4 regions of the Alkalibacillus flavidus genome follow, and region 2 is predicted to be linked to each of the others. Evidence: riboswitches for the same ligand, from Rfam matches in the RefSeq annotation. Region 2 holds a riboswitch; each other region holds the start of a gene.
The links. A riboswitch is a leader RNA that binds a small molecule or an ion and turns the genes downstream of it on or off. The one in region 2 is predicted to bind S-adenosylmethionine.
Positions count from the first base shown of each region.

Region 1 (2,194 bases), on a different contig from region 2:
CGGTGAATGAGTTAGCGGAAACAGACAATGTGCCACCGATATTATTATTACCTGGCGGGACGTGTAATGATTTTTCGAGAACGCTTGGCTTGCCTCAAAACCTTAAAAAATTCGGTGCTCTATTAGACAACCATACAATTCAAGACTTTGATATTGTCAAGATTAATGACCACTACTATACGAATTTCGCTGGTATGGGACTCATCACAGATGCGTCTGAAGGCATTGATGAAGAGCTAAAAGAATCGTTTGGCACGTTAAGTTATTTTATAAGTGCAATTCAGTCTTTCCAAGAAGGTGACACGAAACGGTTTTATGTGACATCTGAAGATGGAGACTATGAAATCGATGCAGCGATGTTGCTCGTGATGAACGGGTATTTTATCGGGACTCACCATTTTCCAATAGATGATATCTCAGTCAACGACAGCTTGTTAGATGTCATCGTCGTGGAAGAATCAAATATGAATACGATTAAAGAATGGCTATCCTTGAAAAATGTGTTTAGCCGTTCAAAACAAATCGAGCAAATTCGCCATTTCCAAACGAGGGCGATTAATGTCCAATCTGATCAATCATTAGAAGTCGATACCGATGGGGAAACGTACATCACGACGCCTGCTCGCATATCTGTTGGCGAGACAAAGCTACGCTTTATTGTGCAAAAAGACTAATATTAGACATTCGATTCAATATTTGTTAAACTAATGGTGGACATATTATCAAGAGTGGGTAAGAGAACTGGCTCTAAGACCCCACGGCAACCTGACAAACGTTAAGGTGCCCCTACCAGCAGGTGACTATCACCTGGGTGATGAGTGATATTGAGCGGTAAGTGAAGCCTGTCATTCGATCACCGAGTGACAGGCTTTTTTTATGTCTAATTCGATGAAAGGAGGTTCGAACGTGACGCTCATCCCAATCAATCGCTTGATAATTTGTCGTCATTCACGATAAAAAGGAGCGATGTTTAAATGAGTTTTGCGAAATCGATGTATATGAAGCATGCTGATGCGAGCCAAGTGGTGTCCGTTGCGGCACGAGTCCTTCAAGAGCGACTGAATGAAGAATATTACAATTGGGCTATCACGCATCGTCGTGTTGAAGCTGAACGTGACGATGTACTAGATGAAATAGGTGAACACGAAACAAAACCCTATTATTTATTCACATTATCCAAAAACGCGAAAGAACAACTAACCTTTACCATTACCGAAGATGCTGTTTTGAAGTTAAAAGAACTCGGACCAGACGCTTTCGAACATTATTTACGCTATGAAGCGATCGTAGCCGGCCTTCCCCACAACGAACGTGACCCTGATGCTCATAAAGCAGAATGGGAGAAATAAAGGCATGCACCTCACCCGCGCTAACTATTTTAGCGCGGGTATATTTATAGCACCTCTTCAGTTTTGAGATAACTCCTTATATTTATTTCATAAATGAGCGACCTTTTGAAATAACTAAGCGGAATTATTTAATAACTTAAGCTGGATAAAAAATCATGCAATAAATTTACGACTTTCAACACTTTGTGCAGTCAAAATATGTTATGATTAGGTTGTAATTATTTAGGAGAGGGGAATACAAGTATGAAAAGACTTCTAGTCACTGCTGTTATTGCACTCGTTGTCTTATTAGCAGCATGTGGAGAAAGTCGCAGCGATAAGGAAGTGGTGGTCGACGCATTCGATGGCCTTATGAACGCCGAAAGCTACCAGTCGTCATCTAGTTTAGATTTTGAATTAAACGGTGACATGAACGACCCGATGTTTAATCAATTAACGAGCGTGATTAACGATTTAGAATTACAAGTGGATCAAACATATGATTCGAATCAACAATTACAAGAAGCTGTATTAGACGTCAGCGGTTCAATGCCACCGTTTACGTTAGACTTTAAACTTCCATTCTTGCAAGATCTTGAAAACCAAACGATGTATATGAAAACCGACAGTTTAACAGAGAGCCTGGGCATGATGTTCCCAGTCCCTGAAGAAGCTAAAGGTAAATTAATCAAAATGGACTTACAAGAGATGCAAAACGTCGAAGGTCAAGATATGCCGGAAATCGATGAAGAAGAATTACAACAGCGTGCCCAAACGATTATGAATGATTTTCTAGAACAAAAAGACGGTTCTGAATTCACACAAGAAGACGGCCGCTATACTGTATCATTCACTCAAGAGGACTT
Region 1 is NZ_JBEPMX010000012.1:12,819-15,012, reverse strand. Features, by position in the region: gene ABID56_RS10860 (diacylglycerol/lipid kinase family protein) at 1-674, shown strand, start outside; SAM riboswitch class I at 717-821, shown strand; gene ABID56_RS10855 (hypothetical protein) at 975-1,349, shown strand; gene ABID56_RS10850 (hypothetical protein) at 1,593-2,194, shown strand, end outside.
Region 1: it holds a riboswitch for S-adenosylmethionine, as region 2 does, so the genes downstream of both, ABID56_RS10855 (hypothetical protein) here and metX (homoserine O-acetyltransferase MetX) in region 2, are expected to answer to the same signal.

Region 2 (2,194 bases):
ACCACCGTGAATTCCAATTGTTTCGACTCGATACTGTTCTTGATTACTCATATTAATCGCTCCTTATTTATCTATTTGTTGAAGGACCTTTTCAACTTCTGGTCCCCAATGATCAAATTCAACTAAAAATCCATCATGACCAAATGCTGTATCAACATGTATATAACGGGCTTCCTTATCAAATGCTTGAAGATCTTGGATAAATTTTTGGATATCTTCTGGCGGATATAACAAGTCATGTTCAAAACCAAATGCATATACAGGGACTTGCCAATCAAAAAATATTTGTTCTAAATCACCCTGTCCTCGACTAAGATCATGACTGTTCATCGCCTCTAACAAAACTAAGTAACTATTCGCATCAAAACGTTCGGCAATTTTTTCTGCCTGATAGTTTAAATAATGCACGACTTGATATTGATCACCATCGTGCTCTCGGTTAAACCGCGATTGGAATAACGGCGCAGAACGATAGGTAATCATGCCAATCGAACGTGCTAAACCAAGTCCGTCTTTCGGGATTTTTCCTTGCTGCCAATTAGGATCTTGGCGGATCGCTTGAGCCGAAATATGATTAAACGCGATTGCGTAATCACTGAACTGAGGAGTAATTGCTAGTGGAATAATCGATTTAATAAACCACGGATACATCACCGCCCACTCCAGCACTTGCATGCCCCCTAATGAACTTCCCATAACAGAATGGAGTTGATGAACACCTAACTTTTTTAAAGCTAAAAATTGAATCTCGACTAAGTCACGGACTGTTAAAGTCGGAAAATCAGCACCATATATCTGGCCCGTTTCTGGACTTAGCGATAAGGGCCCTGTAGAGCCATGACATCCACCTAATGTATTAAAAGTGATCACCTCATATTGATCGAGATCAACATAACCTCCTTCATGGATTAACCCTCGCCACCATCCAGGGGAATCTTCTGTACCTACTGTGATATGATTGCCTGTTAAAGCATGGCAAACGAGGATGATGGGTTTACCTTTTGTTCCAGCGCGTTCATAAACAAGTTCAATTTCTTCAAGAAACGTCCCTGACTCTAACGTCACGTTCGGAATAGCTACACGATCAGTGACTCGGTTCATATTGCTGTCATCCTTTCGCTTTCAAAACCATAAAAAAACCTCCCTATCTTTTAAAGATAGAGAGGTGTAAATAGACGAATCCATTTGTCTCTCTTATCTCCCAAAGCAAATCATTCGCTTTGCTGGAATTAGCACCTTTCAAACCGTTGTTTGAAGGTTGCCGGGCGTCGTCGGGCCAGTCCCTCAGCCACTCTTGATAAGAGTTTAATTTGTTATACAATTTTGTTAATTTGATTATATGCACCTTACCATGCCGTTATACGAACGTCAACAAAAAGATTAAACTTCTTGTTTTTTCGATGCTTCAATCTTCGCTAATTTAGCTTGGACTTCTTCCTCTGTTAAACCGTGCTCCTCGATATAACGGTTGCGAGGGTGCGTACGGCATTCAGGTGAGCAACTTCTTAAATAAAAATGCTCGTTCTCTTCAGAGGAAAGAATTTGTTCGTTACAGTCAGGATTTGCACAATTAATATAACGTTCACATGGTTCACCTGTGAAATAATCGCGGCCGACAACATTATGTTCAACCTGATTGATCGGCACTGTAATGCGCTCATCAAACACATAGCATTGACCGTCCCACAAATCGCCTTTCACTTCAGGGTCTTTGCCGTAAGTGACGATACCACCATGTAATTGTCCGACATCATCAATGCCTTCTTCTTTCAACCAACCAGTGAATCGTTCACAACGGATTCCACCTGTGCAATACGTTAAGACACGTTTACCTTCAAGCATGTCTTTATTTTCTTTAATCCATTCAGGTAATTCACGGAATGTACGAATATCCGGACGAATTGCGCCACGGAAATGACCGACATCATATTCATAATCATTTCGCGCATCGAGAATAATCGCATCATCACGCTGCATTTCTTCGTAAAATTCTTTCGGATCGAGGAATTCAGCTGTGTCTTCGATCGGCGACACATCCTCTTCTTCATCCAAACTTAAATTAACGATTTCGTCGCGATGACGGACGTGCATTTTCTTAAATGCATGATCGTCCGCTTCATCAATTTTGAATTCCATGTCCGCAAAACGTGGATCTTCACGCAAAGCTTCCATATACTTATTCGTTTGTTCAACT
Region 2 is NZ_JBEPMX010000017.1:33,438-35,631, reverse strand. Features, by position in the region: gene ABID56_RS12505 (O-acetylhomoserine aminocarboxypropyltransferase/cysteine synthase family protein) at 1-51, opposite strand, end outside; gene metX (homoserine O-acetyltransferase MetX) at 64-1,101, opposite strand; SAM riboswitch class I at 1,192-1,304, opposite strand; gene trhO (oxygen-dependent tRNA uridine(34) hydroxylase TrhO) at 1,381-2,194, opposite strand, start outside.

Region 3 (2,194 bases), on a different contig from region 2:
ATTGCTTCGACACATCACTGATCAACGCGCGTTTCGCATTATGTCCAACAAAATGTAATTTCACCACTTCGGAATGATCGTCAGATGTTATAAATTCTTTTAACTCATCGACCGACCCTTCTTGTGGGTTTAATTGTTGGACGAATCGTTTCGTCGTTTTCGATTGCGGATTCATAAAGACATCCAATACGTCCCCTTGCTCGACGACAGTCCCTTGTTCCATGACCGCAACACGATGACAAATCTTCTGTATGACGTGCATTTCGTGCGTAATCAAAATAATCGTTAAATCTAATTTTTCATTAATCGAAACGAGCAAGTCTAAAATGTCATCGGTCGTTTCAGGGTCTAATGCTGATGTCGCCTCGTCGCATAATAACACTTTCGGGTCGTTCGCTAGTGAACGAGCGATGCCAACACGCTGTTTTTGCCCACCACTTAGTTGCGATGGATACGATTGTTCCCGCCCTTTTAAACCGACGAGCTCGATTAATTCAAGTACTTGGCTTTCGCGCTCTGCCTTTGGAACCCCAGCTATTTCAAGTGGGAATGCGACATTTTCATAAACGGTACGTGACCAAAGTAAATTAAAATGTTGAAAAATCATCCCGATCTTTTGGCGTTCTAAACGTAATTGCGACTTGCTTAAGTCTGTCATATCTTGGCCATTTAAAATGATTTCACCGTCAGTCGGATCTTCCAATCGATTAATTAAACGAACAAAGGTACTTTTACCAGCACCGCTATAACCAATGACTCCAAATATATCACCCTTCTCTATATTGAGTGACACATTATCAACAGCTTGGACTGTTTGATCTTTTGTTTTAAACGATTTCGATAATTGTTTAATCGATATCACAAGCGTTCCCTCCTCGTTGTCAGTAACAAATCGTTCAAACATAAAAAAACCTTTCTGCCATATAAGAGAACAGAAAGGTTTGCAAGATGATTAACCAGTCGTTCTCTTATCTTTCAAAGCACATGCTTTGAAGGAATTAGCACCTATCATGACATCATGACGGTTGCCGGGCTTCACAGGGCCTGTCCCTCCACCTCTCTGGATAAGAGATTATGTTTTAATTCATTATCACGTTAGTCTATTAATGTATTGCTGAATAAAAAAACTTCCTTGTAAGAACAAGAAAGAGGTTTACTCCGTCTTATCTTACAATGCCTTCACATTGCAGGAATTAGCACCAATTATGAGCTTGTCATAACGGTTGCCGGGCTTCATAGGGCCGTTCCCTCCGCCTCTCTGGATAAGAAGTTCATTATTCAACTTTCAATGAATTGTATGTTAGCATAGGTATAGAAGAAGGTCAATTGTTTTTAAACAAAAAATTTTAATAAAGGACTGAGAGTATGAAAGCACCCATGTTTGAACTTCCGTATTTAGACAATCCGCATGAAACATTTAATTTAAATGATTATATTGGCAAGAAAGTGATTATTTTAACATTTTGGGTATCTTGGTGCCCTGATTGTTCTCGTGATTTACCGAAAAAAGAACAGTTTTATAAAACGATGCGCCACGACAACATCGAAATGGTTACCATCAACGTGCCTGGACGCGAACGCGATGAATCAGAAGCACACAAGTTCCAAGAGCAATTTTTAACACAACCTGTTTTGAAAGATAACGGTCGTGAGGTGTATGACCAATACGAGTCTGACGGTGTTCCTACAACAATTTTGATTGATTTAGAAGGTAACATAGTTGGGCACTTTGGCGATCAAGACGATTTCGTTGAAGTGATTAAAATCGTCGGCGACTATTTCCCAGCTCAATAATGTGAAACGAGGTTGGCACAAAGCCTAATTAAACAAAGTAAAACCCGAACAATTTTAATAAAATAAATTGTTCGGGTTTCCTGTTTGAATGACGCTTCATCAAAACACTTCGCTTGGTTCTTCGTGACATAAACTCAACATCGGCTCTGCTGGCGCAATCGCCGTGTTTCCTTTACCGGGGCACGGCTCGAGCCAGGCAACCTCATCGAATATGCTTCCTTGCAACTTGCACCGAGGAAGCCTGCTTCGAAGCGATACGAGAAGACGCAGGTGCATCCCTCGGGGGACAAAGGAACTTCGGCTAAGTACCGGACGTCCTGTCCGAACGCCGAAGTGACCCACGTCCTGTGCGCCTTCGTGCTGTTCCCGTGACGACCCGGACGGTCTAATGTCGACGTTG
Region 3 is NZ_JBEPMX010000008.1:81,808-84,001, forward strand. Features, by position in the region: gene ABID56_RS08835 (methionine ABC transporter ATP-binding protein) at 1-862, opposite strand, end outside; SAM riboswitch class I at 966-1,071, opposite strand; SAM riboswitch class I at 1,161-1,269, opposite strand; gene ABID56_RS08840 (TlpA family protein disulfide reductase) at 1,366-1,794, shown strand.
Region 3: it holds a riboswitch for S-adenosylmethionine, as region 2 does, so the genes downstream of both, ABID56_RS08835 (methionine ABC transporter ATP-binding protein) here and metX (homoserine O-acetyltransferase MetX) in region 2, are expected to answer to the same signal.

Region 4 (2,194 bases), on a different contig from region 2:
GCTTAAAACAGCGCAAACGGAATAGTCAAGAAATTGTAAAATCATTCACGGTCTTGTCACACTAAATATTTCTTTCCCGTGTTAAAATATGGACAACAAAACATCTTACGGTGTAAATCCTATATAAATTGGAGTTGATGAGATCATGAAACGTTTGAATCATGTCGTGATTTATAGCGTCCTTGCATTCATAACGATTCTCACAGCCTGTAATGGCAGTTCTGCAAGCGAATTGGAGACGGAACTTGATGTCGATGTAGAATCATTTGAATATACAAATCAAAATAACGAAACGGTGAGCTTGTCTGATTTAGAAGGCACTTATTGGGTGGCTAACTTTATTTTCACCAATTGTAATACCGTCTGCCCACCAATGACCGCGAATATGGCTAGTTTACAGGAAGAAGCCAATAATGCTGACTTAGACGTAAGATTTATCTCGTTCTCCGTTGACCCTGAAGTTGACGACCCAGACAAACTAAAAACTTTTAGCGAAAAATACGATGCTGATTATAGTAACTGGGACTTTCTAACGGGCTATTCGCAAGATCATATAGAAAGTTTTGCTGCGGATTCATTTAACACATTAGTCTCTAAAGTCGATGGACAACCACAAGTGAATCACGGCACGTCTTTTGCCTTAGTTAATCCAGACGGTACAGTCATTAAAAACTACTCCGGCACGAGCAAAGAAGCGATGGATGACATATTGAACGATTTAAAAACAGTCACACAATAATGTCATCTATCATTGACATTGCTAAATAGACAACGTATGACAACATTTAATCAATTGAATACATTCTTATCGAGAGAAGTGGAGGGACTGGCCCTTTGAAGCTTCAGCAACAGGTTTTCATAACACTGTGCTAATTCCAGTAGCAACGGCTAGAAGATAAGAAGAGAAATCTATGAACACAAAGCCTCTTCTTATTTTAAGAAGAGGCTTTTTTAAATTTCACAAAGTAAGGGATTTATCATGACAAACGAAACGATTCCATTCCGCGCTGACCATGTCGGCAGCCTATTAAGATCAGAGCGACTCCATCAAGCAAGAGCAGACTTAAAAGCAGGTCAGATCAGTGCTGATGGTTTGCGGCAAGTTGAAAATGAAGAAATTAATCGCATCGTCGACAAACAAATTGAAATCGGGTTACAAGCCGTGACAGACGGTGAATTCCGTCGTACATGGTTTCATTTAGACTTTATGGAACTTTTTAATGGTATGGAAGGCTACGTTCCTGATCAAGGCTACCAATTTGCCAATAATACGAAACCGAACGCTATAACGTCCGTAACACAGGACCTATTTCATTTAACCCTAATCACCCTTTATTAAAGACTTTAACGATTTAAACGAGATCGTCGATGGGCGTGCTGTAGCCAAGTTAGCGATTCCGATTCCGAATCAGTTTTTTAACGCAGGTATTCAAAATGAAGACATTTACCCTGATATTGAGACGTATGCTGACGACATTATTCAAGCTTACCAAGATGCGATTCAAGCATTTTATGATGCTGGCGTCAGGTATTTACAATTTGATGACGTCTATATCGCCGGCTTATCAGCGCCTGACATTCCATTTAATGATGGGGCACATTCGCGTGAGTATTTAATAGATTTAGCGTTACGTGTCGTGAACGGCAGTTTAAAATATAAGCCTGATGACCTTTACGTTACCACCCATTTATGCCGCGGCAATTACCGGTCAACTTGGGCTTTTTCAGGCGGTTATGATTTAATCGCGCCGACGTTATTAGCTCACGAAAACGTCGACGGGTTCTTTTTAGAATATGATGATGAACGGTCCGGTGGTTTTGAACCGCTGAAACATATTCCAAAAGACGGGCCTCGTGTTGTTTTAGGCTTATTAACCTCTAAAGACGGCGCTCTTGAAGATCGTGACACCGTGATTAGGCGTGTCGAAGAAGCGTCACAGTATGTGCCACACGACCAGCTACGCCTCAGCCCGCAATGTGGCTTTGCATCAACCCATCACGGCAACGAATTAACCGAAGACGAACAATGGGAAAAGTTGCGTTATATCGTTGGTTTAGCCAGTGACATTTGGGCGAATGAATGACACCAAAAAAGCGACCACGGCTCATCCTCCCGTGGTCGCTTCATCCATCAATCATTCCGAATGACTAAATACACAATGAATCCTAATACAGGCATAAACAATGTCCCAAA
Region 4 is NZ_JBEPMX010000001.1:44,154-46,347, reverse strand. Features, by position in the region: gene ABID56_RS00250 (metallophosphoesterase) at 1-25, shown strand, start outside; gene ABID56_RS00245 (SCO family protein) at 146-739, shown strand; SAM riboswitch class I at 803-902, shown strand; partial or broken gene ABID56_RS00240 (5-methyltetrahydropteroyltriglutamate--homocysteine S-methyltransferase) at 980-2,084, shown strand; gene ABID56_RS00235 (PLDc N-terminal domain-containing protein) at 2,132-2,194, opposite strand, start outside.
Region 4: it holds a riboswitch for S-adenosylmethionine, as region 2 does, so the genes downstream of both, ABID56_RS00240 (5-methyltetrahydropteroyltriglutamate--homocysteine S-methyltransferase) here and metX (homoserine O-acetyltransferase MetX) in region 2, are expected to answer to the same signal.